DNA from 2 places in the Eubacterium sp. F2 genome. Region 2 is predicted to be linked to the other one. Evidence: predicted binding sites of a transcription regulator. Region 2 holds the regulator's gene; the other holds the start of a gene.
What was found. Region 2 encodes HrcA, which represses chaperone genes, less so after heat shock. Its sites were predicted from a motif close to TGTTAGCACTCNNNNNNNNNGAGTGCTAACA; they were not measured.

Region 1: htpG (molecular chaperone HtpG) is a predicted target of HrcA. The motif match lies at 6,634-6,664, and genes of this name have one in related genera.

Annotation. Positions count from the first base shown of each region.
Region 1 covers NZ_CP176393.1:1,615,736-1,626,367, forward strand. Annotated here, with positions in the region: gene gltS (sodium/glutamate symporter) at 1-340, opposite strand, end outside; gene ACI77B_RS06805 (TAXI family TRAP transporter solute-binding subunit) at 353-1,327, opposite strand; gene ACI77B_RS06810 (hypothetical protein) at 1,588-2,100, shown strand; gene hslO (Hsp33 family molecular chaperone HslO) at 2,193-3,116, shown strand; gene ACI77B_RS06820 (alpha-hydroxy-acid oxidizing protein) at 3,260-4,279, shown strand; gene htpG (molecular chaperone HtpG) at 4,554-6,542, opposite strand; gene ACI77B_RS06830 (L,D-transpeptidase family protein) at 6,804-8,264, opposite strand; tRNA gene ACI77B_RS06835 (tRNA-Arg) at 9,109-9,182, shown strand; gene ACI77B_RS06840 (hypothetical protein) at 9,956-10,632, opposite strand, start outside.
Region 2 covers NZ_CP176393.1:183,765-194,396, reverse strand. Annotated here, with positions in the region: gene ACI77B_RS00765 (lactate/malate family dehydrogenase) at 315-1,262, shown strand; gene deoD (purine-nucleoside phosphorylase) at 3,039-3,749, shown strand; gene ACI77B_RS00755 (DMT family transporter) at 3,773-4,798, shown strand; gene rpsT (30S ribosomal protein S20) at 4,895-5,167, opposite strand; gene lepA (translation elongation factor 4) at 5,430-7,247, shown strand; gene hemW (radical SAM family heme chaperone HemW) at 7,231-8,412, shown strand; gene hrcA (heat-inducible transcriptional repressor HrcA) at 8,561-9,613, shown strand; gene grpE (nucleotide exchange factor GrpE) at 9,621-10,223, shown strand; gene dnaK (molecular chaperone DnaK) at 10,372-10,632, shown strand, end outside.

The DNA.
Region 1 (10,632 bases), 990 kb from region 2:
CAATCAGATTCTGGCTCGTAATGAGAATGATGACCAGAACCAGAAAAACAGCCAGATCTTTTCCGCCGCTTTTCAGGACCTTCATGTTGGCCTGGAAACCGACGGAGGTAAAGAAGAATACCATACAGACTTCACGCAGCGTGTCGTCGAATGTGACATCGACGATGCCGCAGCTGTGGAGAATGCAGGTGACAATGGCAAAGACCAGGCCTCCGACTACCGGAGCCGGGATGCAGAAACGCGTCAGGAAAGTGATTTTCTTCCGCAGCCAGGCACCGAGAAGCAGGGCGGTCACCGCCAGAGCCAGGGTTTGATACATATCGAATTTTATTGTGTGCATGAGGCCTCCAGATTATTTTGTTTTAACGGTAATTCCCTTACTCTTATAGTAGTCGGCAGCACCTTTATGGAAAGGAATCGTGATGCTCTCGACTGCCTTTTTCGGAGTGTAATCGAGATTGGCGCTGACTTTTCCCTGCATATGAGTTTTATATTTGAATAATAACTCCGTAATCTCTTTTACCGTTGCCTCTGGAAGATTCTTCTTGACCAGGAAGACGCAGCGGACACCGACCGTCTGTATGGCGGCAGTCTGTCCATCGTAAGTATTGGCCGGCACCCTGCTTTCGACCAGATATGGATTTGCCTTGAGAATACGCTTCTGATGCTTTGCGTCAATGGACAGCAGGCGGATCGGCGTAGTCTTATTTAAATCAGCAATAGCATCTGTTTTTGCGCCAGCTGTAATAAATACCGCATCAACTTTCTTATCCTTCAGTGCCTGCATGGCCTTGCTGTACTTCCAGTGCTTTACATGGACCGTTTTTGAAGAAAGGCCGTAGGCGGAAAGAATTTCCTTCGCGTTCTGGTTTGAACCGGATTCCTTTTCCTCTGTATTGATGGTCTTTCCTTCAAGATCATCAATTGTCCGGATCTTAGAATCTTTTCTGACTACGATCTGGCACTGCTCCGTGTACAGCCCCGCAATGGCGCGGAAATTCTGCATCGGCTTATCACCCTTGTATTTTCCTTTGCCGTAATACGCCGCTGTGGCCATGTCGTTCTGCGCCAGGGCAAGCTGGATGTAGTCTCTATTCAGCAGACGGAGATTCGCCGCTGATCCGGCTGTGATTTTCGTCTTGACCTGCAGTGCTGAATCATTGTGATTCAGGATATTGCCGAAATGAGCGCCGAATTCCTGATAGACACCGCCTGTATGTGCAGTACCGAATTTCAGCCCGTGAGACACGTAACGGCAGCCAGTCATCGATACAACCATTGCAGCCGCACATACCCCGGTCAGAATCATTTTTATTTTCTTGTTCATATTCTCTATCCTCCTCAGCCTGAGTTGAATAAAAAGAAAGGGCCGCAAGCAGCCCCCGTGCAGTTTTGGTATATAGACGTATATAATCTATCACAATTCTTGATTATTGACAAAGGAATACGGGCAGATTTTTGAAAAACATAAGGAATTCTGTTAAAATAGTAAAGGTCTGAGCGGTGACTCAGTGGACCATGATAAAAGGCTGTCGTATTTTCAGAAATGTCCGCAGATCTGCGGGAACTTCAGGAGGTTGAAACAGATTGAATACGAACGATTTCGGAAAACACAATAAGGAAAACAATAAGGAAGAGCAGCCGAAAGTGCTTACCTTTCTGCAGAAAGCCGGCGAGCTGCTGGAAATCGTCGCTGCGGCCTTCATGTGCATAGCGGTGATATTTGCATTTATTAAGATGGTCCCTGTTCTTCAGCAGTTCTGGAAGGGGAATTCACTCAGCTCAGATTTCAATCATTTCATAGAAAATATGTTTACGGTTGTCATCGGAATTGAGTTTTTGAAAATGCTCTGCCGCCCGGACGCGGATAATGTCCTGGAGACATTGATTTTCCTGGTTGCCCGCCATATGATCGTTACCGATACAACGCCGGTACAGGATCTCGTTTCCACGATCAGCATTCTGCTGCTTCTTATCATGAAGAAAATCATTCAGGATCCGGGATGTTTGAGGAAGATGTTTTCTGATAAATCGGAAGCCTGCGGAAAGGGACGTGAAGAGAAGGATGACCTGCCGCTGTCGGATGCCGACAAAGCCTGAATGGGCAAGAGGACAGACGAAAGCGGAAGACTGGAAACGGAAATACAGAAACAAAATACAGAAAAGGGAACTACTGAAAAGAGGAATACGATATGGAAGATTATTTAGTGCGCGCTGCAGCAGCAGACCTGCATATCCGTGCCTTTGCGGTACGGTCAACCAATCTGGTGCAGAAAGCGCGTGAGATTCATCAGACTTCACCGGTCTGCACAGCGGCGCTGGGACGCCTTCTGACGGCAGGCGCAATGATGGGAAGTATGATGAAGGGGGATAAAGACATTGAGACCCTGCAGATTCGTTCAGACGGTCCGATAAAAGGGCTGACCGTTACATCGGACAATCATGGAAATGTGAAGGGCTTCATCAATAATCCGCAGATTGAGATTCCGCTGAAAGATGAAAAAGCCGGAAAGCTTGATGTCGGAACGGCGGTCGGAAGCGGAGTCCTCAGCGTTATCATGGATCTGGGACTGAAAGAGCCTTATACAGGACAGTGTGCATTGCAGACGGGAGAAATCGGCGATGACCTGGCTTACTATTTTACCATTTCTCAGCAGACCCCGTCCGCAGTCGGCCTGGGCGTCATGATCGACACAGACTGCAGTGTGAAGGAAGCCGGAGGCTTTATTATCCAGCTGATGCCGGACTGCCCGGAAGAAAGTATTTCAAAACTGGAGAAACGTCTGGCGGAAATCCACTCCGTCACAAAACTGATGGAGCAGGGGATGACGCCGGAAGAAATGCTTGAGGCCCTGCTTTCAGACCAGAATCTTGAGTTCAACGGAAGCATGCCGGTACAGTATCACTGTAACTGCAGCAGAGACCGGGTTCTCCGCTCCCTTGCGGCCATTTCCACGAAAGATATCCAGGAACTGATCGAAGAGAACAAGCCAGTTGAGATGGAATGCTATTTCTGCCACTCTAAATACAGCTTCAGTCCGGAAGAACTGAAAAAGATTCTGGAGCAGCGCAGAATACAGAAAGCAGAAGATAAAGAAAAGAAGGAAGCGGAATAGCATCCGTCAGAACGTGCAGAAGCGGCTGTCTGACGGAACGGCAGGTCTGTTTCCGTCAGAGATCTTTCCTTGCGCGTTTGAATTTTGTCCGTATGCCTGAAGAGGTATTAAAATATTAAAATGATCAGAGAGGAGTATGAAAAATGACTTACGATGAGCTGCTCGCGAGTGCGAGAGAAAGTATTGGAGATAAGTGCAAGGCATGTCCGGTATGTGACGGAAAGGCCTGCAGGAATAAGGTTCCGGGGCCTGGAGCCAAGGGACTGGGACTGACGGCGATCGGAAACTTTGACGCATGGAGAAATATCAAGGTAAATATGGACACACTCTGCCCGAATGCGGATATCGACACAAGTCTGGAACTGTTTGGAAAGAAGTTCAAGTTCCCGATTTTCGCCGGTCCGGTTGGTGCGGTCAACCTGCATTACGGCACAAAGTATAATGATGTTTCCTATAACGATGTTCTGGTTTCTGCCTGTGCAGAAGAAGGAATAGCCGCATTCACCGGCGACGGTACGGATGCAAACGTTATGAAGGCCGCAACCAGGGCGATCAAGGCTCAGAATGGTCTGGGCGTTCCGACGGTTAAGCCGTGGAACATGCCGGTTGTAAAGGAAAAAATGGCCCTCGTCAAGGAGAGTGGAGCATTTGCCTGCGCCATGGACATTGACGCTGCCGGACTTCCTTTCCTTAAGGGTCTGGAGCCGCCTGCAGGAAGAAAGAGCGTGGAAGAGCTTCATGAGATCGTAGAAGAAGCCGGCGTTCCGTTCATCGTAAAGGGTGTCATGACGCCGAATGCAGCCATGAAGGCTCTGGCTGCCGGCGCATCCGGAATCGTTGTTTCCAATCACGGCGGACGCGTTCAGGATGATACGGTTCCGACTGCCGAGGTTCTGGAAGAAATCGCAGATGCGGTCAGCGGACAGATGAAGATCTTCGTTGACGGCGGAATCCGCACCGGTGCAGATGTATTCAAGGCTCTGGCTATGGGCGCAGACGCCGTTCTGATTGCAAGACCGTATGTTACAGCAGTATACGGCGGCGGCGCGGAAGGCGTGAAGTTCTACACTGAGAAGATCGGAAATGAACTGGCTGATACCATGATGATGTGCGGTGCCAATACACTGGATGACATTACAAGAGATATGATCTACTATCTCTAGTCAGAAACGGCTGAAGCAGATAGATTACCGGTACTTCCGGTCAATGAAAAAGAATAACAGAAGCTGGAAACTTCCCCTGTGAGACTGCGGGCGCGGCTCACAGGGGAAGTTTTCTCCGTATTGCCGGCAGCCGAAGATCTGGCCGGGACAGTGAGAATCGCGGCCACAGAAAAAGACGCCTGCGCTGCATTTGGGAGTATGCAGAACAGACGTCTTGTTGTTTTTATCATTTTCCCGCAAGGGGGATATGCGGGTTATGATCTTGAAAAGTTAATTATTTGCCCAGAATCAGTCTGGTGACATCATCACCGACTGCTGCCGGATTGTCGATGGTCAGTCCGCTCAGCAGAACGGCCTGATTGTACAGCAGGCGGGTGTAAACCGCGGTCATGTCCTTATCGCCGGCAGCGAAGGTATCCGCCAGTTTCTTCATGACGTCGTGGTCTGGGTTCAGTTCCAGAACACGCTCTGCCTTGACGCCCTGATTCATCGGCATCTTATTCAGCGTCTTCTCCATCTCAAAGGAGATGCCGCCCTTGCTGGACAGGGATACCGGCGCGTCGCCGAGGCGTCCGGACAGCTTGATTTCCGTAACCTGATCGCCCAGGGTATCCTTCATGAACTTCAGCAGATCCTCATGTTCCTTATTGAGCTCCTCCAGCTTCTTCTTCTCATCCTCAGACTCGTTCTCACTGAAATCTTCCTCGGAAATGGAGCGGAATGCCTTATCCTTATAGCTTCCCATCATGCGGACAACGAATTCATCGATTTCTTCGGTCAGATACAGGACTTCAAGGCCCTTGGCCTTTGCAGCCTTGACCTGCGGCAGCATGTCAATCTTATCAATGGTTTCGCCCGGTGCGTAGTAGATGTACTTCTGATCTTCACCCATCTTTGCGATGTATTCATCCAGGGTGACCAGTTTCTTCTCCGTGCTGGAATAGAACAGGACCAGATCGGACAGAACATCCTTATGCATGCCGTAGTCCATGTAAATGCCGTATTTCAGCTGACGGCCGAACTCGTGGAAGAACTTTTCATATCCTTCACGGTCTTCCTTCAGGAAGTTCAGCAGTTCATTCTTGATCTTCTTTTCCAGTGTCTTGGCGATATTCTTGACCTGACGGTTCTGCTGCAGCGTCTCACGGGAGATGTTCAGAGACAGATCTTCAGAGTCGACCAGTCCTTCGACAAAGTTAAAGTAGTCAGGGAGCAGATCTTTACACTTCTCCATGATCATGACGCCGGAAGAGTAGAGCTGCAGGCCCTTCTCAAAGTCGGTTGTATAGTAGTTAAACGGCGTATGGGAAGGAATGAACAGCAGAGCGGTGTAACTGGACACACCCTCAACCTGCGTTCTGATTACGCGGGCCGGATTCTGATAATCGCCGAACTTGGTCTTATAGTAGTCGTTGTATTCTTCCGGTTTTACCTTGCTCTTCGGGCGCTTCCAGATCGGTTCCATGGAGTTGAGGGTTTCCAGTTCCTGATAGGTCTCCATTTCAGGCGGCTTCTTCTCCTTGTTTTCGTCTTCCTTTGCGTCTGTATTTTCTGCTTCCGCGCTTTCATCCTTCTTCGGACGGGTCTTGCTGACCATCATCTGAATCGGATAGTGGATGTAATCGGAGTACTTTTTGACCAGACGGCTGAGTTCGTACTGATCCAGGAATCTGGAGTAATTCTCACCGTTCTCTGTATCTTTCTCATCCTCTTTCAGGTGCAGAACGATGTCTGTTCCGACTTCATCCTTCTCAGCAGGCTCGATGGTATATCCGTCTGTGCCGGAAGATTCCCAGATGTTTGCCTGGTCAGAACCGTAAGCGCGGCTCGTAACCGTTACATGATCAGCAACCATGAATGCGGAATAGAAACCGACACCGAACTGACCGATGATATCCGTATCATTGGAAGCGCTATCCTCGCTGTTCTCTCCATTCTTCTTCTGCATTTCCTGCTTGAATGCAAGACTTCCGCTCTGCGCAATTGTGCCCAGATTGGATTCCATCTCCTCAGCGGTCATTCCGATACCGTTATCACTGATGGTCAGCGTCCGGGCATCCTTATCCGCGGTCAGATGAATCTTGAAATCCGATCTCTGAATACCCGTGTCACCGGACTGCAGACTCTTGTAATAGAGCTTGTCCAGAGCATCGCTGGCGTTACTGATCAGCTCTCTTAAGAAAATTTCCTTATGTGTGTAAATGGAATTGATCATCATATCCAGCAGTTTCTTAGATTCTGCCTTGAATTCCTTTTTTGCCATTCCTATTCCTCCTCATGCCCGGAGCAGGGGGATGCCTGCCCGGGATCTATACATTTATCTGGTATGGCTGCAGGGCCACATCATGTTCATGTGTTAGCACTCGATATGAATGAGTGCTATTAACATATATTAATATACCACGAACAGAGGGATTGTCAACCGTTTCAAGGGACAAAAAACAAAGCGCCCCGCCCGGGTAAATTCCCGGCGCGGGGCGGTCAGCAAGGAGACGCCTTGCTTTGTTTTCTTTTGTCTTACTGACTATGCGTGAACGATGACCGGCATTCCTGCATGAACGTAAGAATACAGCTGTGCTGCTGCACCTGACGGCATGTTGACACATCCGTGACTTCCATTCGTCTGATAGATGCCTCCGCCGAAAGAGGATCTCCATGTCGCGTCATGCAGTCCGATTCCGCCGTTGAACGGCATCCAGTAGCTTACATGAGAACTGTAGTCTGATCCGTCGGCGTTCTGGCCCTTCAGATTGACGTTCGTAGCCTCATAGTTCAGGACGAATACACCATAAGGGGTTGCGTGGTTCTCAGCAACATTTCCCGTTACGACAGGTGTCGAGAGGACTTTCTTTCCCTTAATGACACAGTAAACTGTCTGTGTAGAGATATTTACCTCTACATAGGAATTACCGATGTCATTGCCGCTGTTCTTAATCTTGGAAGAAACGTTCTTCGAATAAACCGCGTCATGTGTAACATTCTTATCATTCTTCAGGTCAGAAGCAACAAGCTTTTCCATCTTGGACTTACTGATGTTATAGCCGTAATTTCCTCCGGCAACAGTATAAGTGCCGCCGCCTGCAGACTTCAGCTTTCTGGTTGAGCCAACTGTGCTCAGCTTGGAAGAAAGCGTCTTATCAACAAAACTCTTTACTGCGGAAGTCCTGACGGTCTTATTGTCTCCGCTGAACTTCAGCATACTCTCGAGTTCCTTTGGAGTAAGCGTGTAGCTGTTGTTCAGACCCTTATAGGTAATCTTTACGCCCAGATGTTTCTTGCAGAAGGCCTGGCGGTTAAGGACATGCTTACTCTTGCTGGTGTACTTCGGCTTAGAGTAATAATCCTTCTTCTTATATGTAAAGGTGGATTTTCCGTCTGCAACTGCCTTTGCAATCGCATTCTTCAGTTTTGTTTTATCCAGATTGTCACCGTAAACTTCCTTGACGATTTTGAACTTGCGGTTCTTCATGCTGACATAGGCATTCTTCGTCTTGGTTGTGTACTGATCGTTCTTGACAATGCTCATGTTATTGAACGTCTGCTCAAAACTGCTGTTGCTCATGTCCGGCTTCATAGCGATCTTTACATGGCGCTTGTTCTTATCAAACGCACGTGAAATTCCCTTGGAGAATCCCGGATGCAGGGCATTTTCGACTTCCTTGGAAATATTATACGTGTATTCCGAGTGATTGAAAACGGCAACCTGCTGGCCCTGATACATGACCTTCAGAGATTTACCCTGCCACTTGCTGACCACTTTCTTTTCTGCCTGCTTGGCAGTAAGATTATCAACACTGATTCCGTTGATGGTGCTTCCGGCAGGGAAGACCGACGGACTTACTGCATGATGAACCCAGATGCCCAGAATAATCAGAACGGCGATGACAATTACAGCGATGATCGTCATCCGTTTTGAGTTATAACGGACATTTGGCTTCTTGCTGCGTTCTGCTTTGACTGATGGTTGATTTCCTTGTTCACTCATTTCCCTTTACCTTTCTTTGCTCAGTGCATGACAGTATATACCATCGAAACGGCTATTTCAATCATTTACATCTATCTTTAGATTTCTTTACTTTTACAGCGTTTTAATAATTTGTTCATTCATACAATTCACACGTGCGCAATTGAAATTATGAATCTCAGCAGGAATTTCCAGACATTCAAAAGCCATGTCTGGGCATTGTAAAAGAGCAGGTTCGGATCACTATTTTCAGTATAGCTTTACAGGGAGAAGATCCTGTGAATAAACGGTGTCGGCAGGGGGTGCGGCAGATTGCTGCCGTGTGAAGTGGACCAGTCGCTGATTCAGTCGTTGGAGGGGATCTCAGAAGAAGAGTTTATGGAGAACTATTATGAACCGCTGGTGAAATAAACGGCTGTCTAGAGTTGTATTATTGCGTAACCGGGAGCAGGATATCTTCTGTCGAGAAGACAGGGGGTGCTGCCGGGGAGGTGTTGCCCTAAGTTCGGAAGAAAACGGCCGGAATCTATAAAATTGCGGCCGTTTTCTGTTACTCTGTTCCCTTCAGTGTCTGGAAGTTCGATGTTTAAACTCAGGTAAGTTATAGAACCATGGATATTTAAGTGAAAAAATAACTGTTTTCTTAAAGTCCTCTGGTGATTATTTATGCGAAGGTTGGAACTAATCATTATGGCCATATCGATCATCCTCCTCTTGTTTATCAATATAACAGAGGAAAATAGCAGTCACAAGCAAGGGAAGATGACATAATTGGTTAATAAGAGTTGCATCAGACCAGATCTGGCAGATAACGATTGCACCGTCATCGAAATAATGGTATACTGGATTAGTCGCATAGAGATGCGTGCCTATAGCTCAGCTGGATAGAGTAGCACACTCCGAATGTGAAGGTCGCCGGTTCAAATCCGGCTAGGCACATTAGAATAACAGTGTCAGAAACGTTGGAAAATCAACGTGTTCCGGCACTGTTTTTTATTGTCTGCCCGTTAGACGACAACAAGGTTCCCGGGCACCCACCCGACGCTTCAGCGTCGTGGAAGGGTGGGGTTCTTATTGTAGTTCAGCGTCTGAATATTTTGAAATCAGGTGTTTTTATGCCTTTTGCAGGGATCGTAATGCTTCGTCCATGTCCAGATACTCTGCCATGCCAAGAGTATAATGTCCTATCTAATGGATAGTCTGGATAGTGACAAAAGGCACTTTGGATTTTTTTGTTTCCGTTAAGTCGAAAAATCGAAATTTCTCAACGCGGAAAGGGAGTTTTTACTTCCTGTAGACGACTTTCCTTGTTTACTAGTGCAGAAATGACAGGTTTCTTTTGTATTTGCTTTGATGATATGCATGTATTGAAAGAAAACGATTGACATATATTAATAATACAGAATATATTGCTTTATATCGGATGAAAATAGCGGGAAATCCTGCTAATCTCCCGCTATTCTTGCATGTTCAGATGCTTATGAATGCACAATTAAAATGTGCACATTTAAAATCGTTGAGGAACCGCGATTATTTTATAATCTCGGAACAGATATTTCAAAACTCCTCTCAGGTGTTTTGAAAATACAGGAATACATAAGAACCGCAACGCCTCATCTTTTAATTTATGCTGTCACTGCTGCATGGGCTATGAAAATTCCTGAGTGACGGATGTCTGCCGGACACCTCGATAGTGCCTGAAAGCCGGATTTCTATGATTTTCTCCTTCTGCCCAGGAACGCCATCAGCGCTCCCATGCTCCCGAGAAGGGAAAGCAGCCACAGCAGCAGGGGCTGATGATCGGCTGTTTCGGGCGCGGGATCGTCAGGTTCTGTGCAGTCTTGGATTTTCTCTGCGGACGGTTCCGGGACGGGATCGCCTTCGATTTCTGAAATGCTGGTGTTATCGCTCTCTTCTGTATGGGAAGGAACAGAATGGTCTGTCTTTTCGGGGTCTGGCTCTGCTGGCGTGTCTTTGGGATCCGCTTCTTCCGGAATTGGATCTATGGATGGGAGTTTTTCTGGCTGCCCTTCCGGTTCGGATGGCTGGTCTTCCGGCTCTGGATCTGGAAGCGGCGGGATGATGACCGGGTCCTCGGGAATTGAAATTTTCCGTTTCCCGAACAGGGTCACCGGATGCGCCGGCATCAGGGCGTTCTGATCCACTGTAGACTGTGGATGAAAGAGCGGGGTCAGGAACCAGTCGTAATCACGGATGCAGAATTCATCTGCAGGCGGCTGCTTGCTTGTGCTTTCATTTTTGTCCTCGGAGACAGTGAACAGCTTTTCCTGATGGAAGCGGCTGGTATGGAGGCTTCCTTCTTCGATGAAGAGCTGCAGATTGTAGCGGACCGGGCGGTAGATGAGGGCGGCGTCAAAGGCTGACGGGA
Region 2 (10,632 bases):
CTTTCACAGACTCGGAATTTTGTGTAAGAACAGAAAAAAATTAATAAATATGTGTTATGGGACGAGTTATAACGGAAGTATGCGGTTCGGAGAAGTTACATAATCTGAAAATTCAATTTTGTATTCTGAATACGCCCAGAATGGTGGATTTACAATAGTTGACAAGCTTTTTACATGTGGATATGATAGCAGGTAGATAGTCATATGCCCATATTGTGTATACAGAATTATGCACACAATGGACAATGAAATACAATTTAGATATGGATAATCATTCAAAATAAGAATAATTTGTATATATTGGAGGGTTATGGATGAAAACGAGAAAAATTGGAATTATCGGAGTAGGTCATGTTGGTGCGCATGTTCTGAGCGCACTGGTCACTCAGGGGATCGCAGATGAAATCGTGCTGATTGACAGCAATCCGGCAAAGTCTGCCTGTGAATGCCAGGATATTAAAGATTCTATTCCGTATATGCCGCACCGTGTCCGCGTATCAGTCGGTGACTACCCGGATCTGAAGGACTGCGATGTTGTCGTTAATGCCAGCGGAAAGATTTCCATTCTGGCAGAAACACATGACCGTGTTGAAGAAATGAAGTTCACCGTTCCGGCTGCAAAGGGCTTTATTCCTAAGGTAAAGGCCTCCGGCTTCAACGGAATTTTCCTGAACATCAGCAACCCTTGCGACATTATTACTGCAGAAATTGCCAAGGGACTGGACCTGCCGAAGGGCCATGTATTCGGAACAGGTACAGGACTGGATTCCGCACGTCTGATCTCCCATCTGGCAGAGACAACAGGAATCGACCATAAGTCCATTACAGCATATATGATCGGTGAGCATGGAAATTCCCAGTTTGCCCCTTGGTCCCAGGTGGCTTTTGGCTCCCATAAACTGGAAGAGCTGGTGGCAGAGGATGAGCGCTTCCGCTTCGACCGTGATGCCATGATTCAGGAGACGGTTGACGGAGCTTGGACAGTTTTCGCAGGAAAGGGCTGCACAGAGTATGCAATTGCGGCAACTGCAGCACGCATCATCCGCGCAATCTTCCACGATGAGAAAGCCATCATCCCGGTAAGCGCGCCGCTCGACGGAGACTTTGACGAACACGATGTATTCGCCGGTGTTCCTGCAATTATCGGCAAGGATGGCTGCGAGGAGGTCGTTGAACTGCACCTGACGGACGAGGAACTGGAGCACTTCCACAAGTGCTGCGCAGGAATCCGCGAGAACATCAAGGTCGCCGACGAGATGTAGTCAGCTGAATGATCTGTTCAGACAAAGAATACAAGCTGCAAGGATGCAATGAGCTGTGCCAGAATGCAGTGAGCTGGGCCGGGCTGCAACGAGTTGAGAGGTGTTGCAATGGGCTGGGCCGGGATAAACGGCAGACATGGATAGTGGATGTATGCTGTATACATATAAGCCGGCCTGTGTTTGTTAACTTGTGCCCTTTCGCTTGTGTGTCAGCTTATTCGGATTCAGGCGGCAGTGTTTGATATAGTAGTAAATATCTGGGCCGTGCCCTTTCGCAGAATGAAGCGAAGCAGGGTGCGGCCTTTTTTGATTGTCTTTCCGTCAGACGACAACAAGGTTCCAGGGAACTCACCTGATGCATCAACATCGCGGATGGCCGCAGAGTGTGGAGTTCTTTTTTACGTCATTTGGAGTCTGAAACTTTCGCTTTGGCAGAATATTCATTATATGTGTAAATTTTCCACGGCGGTACCGGAGAAGGCGATTGCTGAGATGTATGGTGAAACGATATATTTTCATACCAGAGAATCTGCACATTATCGTATGACGGATAGCATATAGCAGGTTGACCTGACCAATACCTGGAAATTGACTGCTGGAAAGCTGCCTGCTGTCAGTTGTGATATTATTTGCCTAAAATAAAAGAGAAAAATATGCATGCCTTATAAAACCCCGGCCATACTGTCATATTGATAGAAAATGCGTTGGGAACAATAGCGGAAAAAAGGCAGATGTACCAAAGTGAAAAACAATTAGGTAAGGCGCGATTATAATCATGATTATTACCAAAATGATGTATGCATGTCGGTACAATCACTAAGAATAATTGCGGTGTCTAGTAATATTACATGAACATGAATAAATACTCGATAAATAATATCCGGATTCCTGAATAATATTGAAAGAGACAATGATAATTGACGTATTTGCAATGTAATCAAAATAATGTGTAAAAATGCTGGGTAAAACAGGGAGTTAAATGGCCTTTTTACCAACCTATATTCCGCTCATGATAATAGGTATTTGGTATAAAGTGACGCATTCTGCATCTTTTACCAAAATTCATTTTGTTTTGGTAAAGTTAATGATTTGGACGCGATTGTACCAACAAAATTCTGGAAAAATTATCCAGATGTTATTCGGTTTTGCTTTTATCTCATGTATAAACGATGTATAAGACAAAACGAAGATGAATAAGATGATTAAAGAGAGAATTTGGTATACAGTATACATACACAAGGTTCCGGTCCGGGAAAAGGCGTCAATTAACCTCGCCGCATTGCCTTGCCGGCTGACCGGCAGTGTCTGACCGGCTGACCGGCAGTGTCTGACCGGCTGACCGGTGTTGTCATGCCGGCTGACCGGCAGTGTCTGAGTATCTGTGCATCATTGTCTCATCACAACGGACTATTGGATCGCGGCAACTCGCCGCATATCGGATTTTTAGCGGGCATTCTGTGGTATGATAATAGTCAGTATAAGAATATAATGTTTTTGTAAGGCGCGGAGCTGCAGAAAACGGGAAAATGGCGGCAGCTTTGACAGTGAGTAGAAATAAATGTTTCAGAGGGGCCGCTGTCCAGGAACCGACAGGAGGTTAACAGGATCAGCAGGTCAGCGGACTTGCAGAATAATTTTTTGTCGGGAAGCAGGGATGGGATTGGATTGGGCGTGATCCTCCGGACAGAGAATGTGGATGCCGCCAGTCTTTTTCTGTCTGCGGCCGGGTGTGCGCCTGCAAAATCAGCAAATCACAAACAAAGAAGGAGAAAAATTATGTCATTACATATCGCAGTTTCAGATAAGGCAAAGGTCGCGGAAACGGTTCTGATGCCGGGCGACCCGCTCCGCGCACAGTTCATCGCGGAGAATTTCCTGGACAATCCGGTCCGCTATTCGGAAATCAGGAACATGTACGGGTATTCGGGAAGCTATAAGGGCGTTCCGGTTTCTGTGCAGGGAAGCGGCATGGGCATGCCGTCTATGGGAATTTATTCCTGGGAACTGTATGACCAGCACCATGTAGAGAATATTATCCGCATCGGCACAATGGGAAGTTTCAACCCGAACGTGCATGTGGGAGACACGGTTCTGGCTCTGGCAGCCTCCACGGACTCCAGCTATATGGACACCTTCCACGTGGAGGGGCAGTATTCCCCATGCTGCAGCTATAATCTGCTGACGGCGGCGCAGGAGGCTTCTAAGGATACGGGAATTCAGATTTATGCCGGAAATGTTTTGTCCAGCGATCATTTTTATGAAGCGGACGAAGACTGGTGGAAGTGCTGGCAGAGAATGGGCGTGATCGGCGTGGAAATGGAGACGGCGGCGCTTTACTCCAACGCAGCTTTCCTGAAAAAGAATGCCCTTGCGATTTTCACCGTCAGTGATCATTTTGTCCTGGATGAAGTGGCCACGGTCGAGCAGCGCCAGACGCAGTTCACAGATATGATGAAGCTCGCGCTGGAAACGGCGGTCAGACTGTAATGCCGGGCAGAAATCAGGAATCCATGGAAAGAAAAGTGGATAAAAAGGGCAGAGAGGGTCAGGCGGGCGCAGCGCAGAAGAAAGTCAAATTCTGGACAGCGCTTCCGGTCGTGCTGGCCGGGACCTTCACCAGCTGTTTCCTCTGGGGCAGCGCTTTTCCCTGCGTCAAGATCGGCTACCGGCTGTTTTCCATCGCCGCGGGAGATACCGCTTCACAGATGCTCTTTGCCGGAATCCGCTTCACGCTTGCCGGTGTTCTGGTGATTTTATTCGGGAGTCTGATGAAAGGAAGATTTCTGCATCCGCGGAAAGGTTCTGGCGGAACTGTCTTGATTCTCTCGCTTTTTCAAACGACAGGGCAGTATTTCTTCTTCTACATCGGCCTGGCTCACGCGAGCGGCGTGAATTCCTCGATTATTATCGGCTCGGGAACATTTATTGCGATTCTGATCGCGGCATTTCTCTTCCGGACAGAAAAAATGACCTGGCGCAAGACCCTGGGCAGCCTGCTCGGATTTGCTGGGGTCATGATGGTCGAACTGCGCGGCAGCGGATCCATCCATTTTCATTTTGCGCTGCTGGGTGAAGGCTGCGTCCTGCTTTCAACGGTCATGGCAGGGATGTCCACATCGTACATGAAACAGGCAGGGCAGAAGGAAGATCCGGCGGTACTGTCGGGTTACCAGTTCATTCTGGGAGGTCTGACGCTGACAGCCTATGGTTTCCTGCGGGGCGGCCATCTGCAGAGCAGTTCCGCAGCCTGGAGCGGCGTGCTTCTGCTCCTTTACATGGCCTTTATTTCCGCGGCAGCCTACACGATCTGGAGCATTCTTCTGAAATTCAACCCAGTCAGCCGGATTACCGTGTTCGGCTTCATGAATCCGGTGATCGGCGTCCTGCTTTCCGCAGTTTTACTGGGGGAGACCGGGCAGGCCTTCCGCCTTTCCGCACTCGGTGCACTGGCGCTGATTTCCGCGGGCATCATCATCGTCAACCATAGTCCGTCGGGACAAAAACCACACGCAAGGAAAAAATCGCCTGCCGCATAAAAACATAAAAAAGAACCGATGGGAGACACAACCATCGGTTCTCTGCTTAAAAGCATGTGCACCCCAGCAGATGCACGTGTGGGGACGGGTGAGATTTTACTTTCCTGCTTTTGCTGCGTTCAGCTTCTTTGTAACCTGGGAAATATGTCTGCTTGCAGCCTGCTTGGAGATGATGTGCTTTGTAGCAGCCTTCTTCAGCTGTTTCTCGGCAGCAGTTCTCTTCTCAGCAGCTGTGTCGAAATCCTTTGCAGCGATTGCAGCGTCGAATTCCTTCATAACAGCCTTCAGATCGTCCTTGATTACTCTGTTCTGAGCAGTCTTCTTAGCAGTAACTTTTACTCTCTTCTTTGCGGATTTGATGTTAGCCATGTTTACCCCCACTACTAAAATATAGCATTAAAAAATTAAATACGCAGAAAGTAATATAACATGTTTTTCCAGATTTTACAAGTAGATTTTGACATGCTTTTCCAGTGTTTTCGGGATGTTTTCCGGATTTTTCAGAGCTGCCCGGGAGGGCGGGTGGATTTAATCCCTTGCCGGCTGGTTTTTGTCGGAAGAATGGGTGCCCGGATGCGCCAGATATGGTAGAATAAAACAGATATTCTCAGTAAAGTAAGGAGACTTATGCATGAAAGATAATGATTATCAGAAATATATCCGGAATTTCAGCATCATCGCGCATATTGACCACGGTAAGTCAACGCTTGCGGACCGTATGATTGAGATGACGGGACTGGTGGCGGAGCGTGATATGAAGGAGCAGCTCCTGGATAATATGGATCTGGAGCGTGAGCGCGGAATCACGATCAAGCTGCAGACGACGCGTCTGGTGTACAAGGCGAAGGACGGGAAAGAGTACATTTTCAACCTGATCGACACGCCGGGACACGTGGACTTCAATTACGAGGTCAGCCGCAGTCTGGCGGCCTGCGAGGGCGCGGTTCTGGTCGTGGACGCGACACAGGGCGTGGAGGCGCAGACTATGGGAAATGTCTATCTTGCGCTGAATGAGGATCTGGAGATTCTGCCCTGCCTGAATAAGATGGACCTGGCCAGTGCCCGGCCGGAGGAATCGAAGGAAGAGATTGAAGAGATGATTGGCATCGACGCGGAGGACGCGCCGGAAGTCTCGGCCAAGACCGGCATGGGCGTGGAGAATCTGCTGGAGAAGATCGTCACGGATATTCCGGCGCCGCAGGGTGATGTGGACGCACCGCTGAAAGCACTGATTTTCGACTCCGTATATGATAACTACAAGGGCGTTGTGATCTTCGTAAGACTGTTCGACGGAATGGTGAAGGTCGGCGATACGATCCGTCTGATGGCGGCCAAGGCAAATTATGAAGTCACGGAGGTCGGCGTCATGGCGCCGAGCCATGTTCCGGCCAAGTTCCTGCGCGCCGGCGACGTAGGCTACATCTGCGCGGCCATCAAGCAGGTCAGAGATGCCAGAGTCGGTGATACCGTCACGCTTGCGGATAATCCGGCAAAAGAAAGTCTGCCAGGATATAAAAAGGTTCAGCCGATGGTCTACTCCGGAATTTATCCGGCGGAAGGCGAGAAATACGAATCTGTCAAAGAAGCCCTGGAGCGCCTGCAGGTCAACGACGCATCGCTTCTCTTTGAGCCGGAGACATCTGCCGCGCTGGGATTCGGTTTCCGCTGCGGATTCCTGGGCCTTCTCCACATGGAAGTCATTGTGGAGCGTCTGGAAAGAGAGTTCAACCTGGACATCATCACGACCTCCCCAAGCGTAGTTTATAAAGTCATTCTGACGGACGGTTCCGTGAAGATGATCCAGAACCCGACCAATCTGCCGGATCCTTCGGAAATCGACCACATCGAGGAGCCGATTGTCAACGCCGACATCATGCTGCCGAAGACCTACGTCGGATCCATCATGGAACTCTGCCAGAAGCGCCGCGGCACCATGCTGGGCATGGACTACATCACCACCGACCGCGTGGAGCTGCACTATGAACTCCCGCTGAATGAAGTTATTTACGACTTCTTCGACGCCCTGAAATCCATGACCAAGGGTTACGGCTCCCTGGATTATGAATTTGTCCGCTACCAGAAATCTGATCTGGTGAAACTGGACATCCTGCTGAATAAGAACATCGTGGACGCCTTCTCCATGATCGTGCACCGTTCCGAGGCCTACAGCCGCGCCCGTTTTGTCTGCAAAAAGCTGAAGGAAGTCATTCCGATGCATCAGTTCGAGGTTCCGATTCAGGCCGCTGTAGGACAAAAAGTAATCGCCCGTGAAACGGTCAGGGCTTACCGCAAGGATGTAATCGCCAAGTGCTACGGCGGAGACATTTCCAGAAAGAAGAAACTTCTGGAGAAGCAGAAAGAAGGAAAGAAGCGGATGCAGCAGTTCGGAAAGGTTGAGGTTCCGCAGGAAGCTTTCACTGCTGTACTGAAGTATGATGATGATAAATAAAATGAATCCTGATGATAACAATGAGCAGATGCGGCCCGTGCAGAATACGCGCAGGCCGCTCGGCATTTATATTCACATTCCCTTCTGCATTTCAAGATGCCGCTACTGCGGCTTTTATTCGCAGGCTGTGGGAAAGGACCCAGATGCCGCGCAGAAGGAAGCGGCTTATGTGGACAGACTGATTACGGAAATTCTGGGGCGGGGACGTGAACTTGCCGGCCGTTATACGGTGGACACGATGTTTATCGGCGGCGGGACGCCGAGCATTCTTCCGGCGGAATATATTTCCAGGCTGATCTCCTCTGTACAGGAAGCTTTTTGTCTGGAAAAGGGCGCGGAAATCACGATGGAATCAAACCCGGGCACGCTCTCGGAGGAAAAGCTGAAATGCCTGAGAGAGGCGGGGGTGAACCGGCTGTCCATCGGGCTGCAGTCGTTCGACAATCGAATCCTGAAAGCGATGGGGAGAATCCATACGGCGGAGGAATTTCTGAAGAGTTATGACATGGCGAGAAAGGCCGGATTCAGGAATGTGAACATCGATCTGATGTTTGATTTCCCGGGGCAGACGACGGCGCAGTGGGAAGATACAATGAAAAAGGCCCTTGCGCTGAGGCCGGAACATCTGTCGTTCTATGGGCTTCAGATTGAAGAGGGCACGCCTCTGTATGAGGATTATAAGATGGAACGGATTCCGGAGCTGGATGAACAGAAGGATGCAGAGATGTATTTCCGGGCCCTGGACCTGCTGGGAGACGCGGGATACCATCATTATGAGATCTCGAATGCCGCCCTGCCGGGTTACGAGTGCCGCCACAACCTGAAATACTGGAGATTTCAGGATTATCTGGGTGTGGGCGCGTCGGCGAGTTCCTTTCTGGACGGGGTGAGAATTACCGAATATCCGGGAAGCGAGCGGCATGTGAATACATTTTTGGAAAACTGCGGAGAGTATGTGTTTACGGCGCTCCGGACGGACGAGGGAGTCAGCCTGGAAAAGTTCAGGGAGCAGTTCGGAAAACCGCTCTGGGATGTGTTCTCTGACCGCAGAGAGGAGTTCGAGGAATATCAGTCGAGGGGGCTGGTCAGAGAAGAGAAAGGACGAATCCTTCTGACCCGGGAAGGGATTCCCGTCTCGAATGAAATCATGGCCCTGTTTGTTTAGGGGATGATTCTGCGAAATAAGCGCAGAAATCCCCCCTTCTTTTTATAGAAATTAGTGTTGACATTCTTTCTTTAGTGGGGTACATTATATATAGCAGTTAGCACTCTAAGAGTTGAGTGCTAACAAGCAAAAAAGGGGGAGATGAGATATGGAGCTGACAGAAAGAAAACTTAAGATCCTGCAGCAGATTATCGGCGATTATGTCAGGACTGCAGAGCCTGTCGGTTCGCGAACCCTTTCTAAGGAGTTCAATAATGCTTTCAGTCCGGCAACCATCAGAAATGAGATGAGTGACCTGGAAGAGATGGGTTACCTGACTCACCCGCACACATCTGCGGGCCGTGTGCCGTCGGACAAGGCATATCGCTGGTATGTGAACAACTCGATGGGAAAGGTCGAGATACCGCAGGAATCACAGAAAATGATCAAGGATACCCTGCACAGTGATATCGATGAACTTGATAAGACGATTCAGAGAGCAGCAGACCTGCTGTCAGAGATCACCAATCTGGCGGCATTTGCACTGAGTCCGGTGCAGGATGAAGACAGACTGAAGTTTGTAGATTTTCTGCCGGTTGATGAGCATACAGTCATTCTGATGACGGTTGCCGAGAGCGGAAAATCATCCAACGATCTGATCCATCTGGAGCAGCCGGTTTCGGATGAGGTGCTGAGGGTTCTGAGCAAGACACTGACCTATACTTACCGCGGGCGGCAGCTTACAGATTTCCTGAAGGATAATATCATTTCGGAATTCCAGGATGATATCGCCGCGATGAGTCCGCTGGCCAGAGATGTCATGCCGAACTTCATGCACACGCTTGAGAATCTGCTGAATGTAAGATTTTACATGGATGGTCTGAGTAATATCTTCGATCAGCCTGAATATACAGATCTGAAACGTGCAAAAAATTTCATTTCGCTGTTTGATAACCGGGATGAGCTGGTAAAAACATTGATGGACAGAGACAACGGCATGGTTGTCACCATTGGAGATGAGAACACGGATGAGGAACTGAAGGACTGCTCGCTGATTACAGCGACCTACCATGTGAACGGCCGTTTCGCCGGAAAGATCGGTGTCATCGGTCCGACAAGAATGAAATACGATGAAATCACTTCGATTGTCCAGTATCTTACGGATAACCTGAATGATGCATTTAAAATAGACGGAGGCGGTGAGGACGATAACAATGGATGAGGAGAAAATGAAAGAAGCAGAAGAAAAAGATCCGAAGCAGAATCAGAACGCCGAAGAGCAGGGCCCGGACACATCTGAGGAAAAGGCCGCTGAGACTTCTTCTGATGACGCGAAGAACGACGCTGATCAGAAAGAAGCGGAAAAAGAATCCGGAAAGTCTGATGAGCAGAAGGACGCGGATAAGAAAGATTCGGATGATGCAGATGATCAGAATGACAAGTATATCCGTCTGATGGCGGATTTCCAGAACTACAAGCGCAGAGTCGAAAAGGAGAAATCTGAGATTTATGATTACGCAAATCAGAAGATCCTGGCAGAACTGCTGACCGTCCTGGATAACTTCGAGCGTGCGCTTGCTCAGGAATGCGCCGATGAAGCGTATGAAAAGGGCATGAGCATGATCTTCAAGCAGTTCCGTGAAGTCCTGGAGAAATCCGGACTGGAAGAAATCGAAGCCCTGGGTAAGGATTTCGATCCGAACTTCCATCACGCAGTGATGACGGATAACAACGAGGACTATGAGTCCGGTCAGGTAACCGGCGTCCTGCAGAAAGGATACAAACTGCACGGAAAAGTCGTCCGTCCGGCAATGGTCAAGGTCAACCAGTAATGGCCCCTGCCGGAAAGAGAGTTCCGGCAGATAAACAAGCAAGCCCGGCCGAAAGGCCTGACTATATATGGATGTTCTCACCGGAAGATGAGACCCCGTCTTTTTAAGGGTTTTGGGAGAGAATTAATCAACAAGGAGGAATTTCGTTATGTCGAAAGTAATCGGAATAGATTTAGGAACAACGAACAGCTGTGTAGCAGTTCTGGAAGGTGGAGAGCCTACAGTAATTACTAACGCAGAAGGAAACAGAACAACACCGTCTGTAGTCGGATTCACCAAGAGCGGTGAGAGACTGGTCGGAGAAACAGCAAAGCGCCAGGCCGTTACCAACCCGGACAGAACTGTTTCTTCCATCAAGAGACATATGGGCGAGGATTATAAAGTAACGATTGACGGTAAGGATTACACA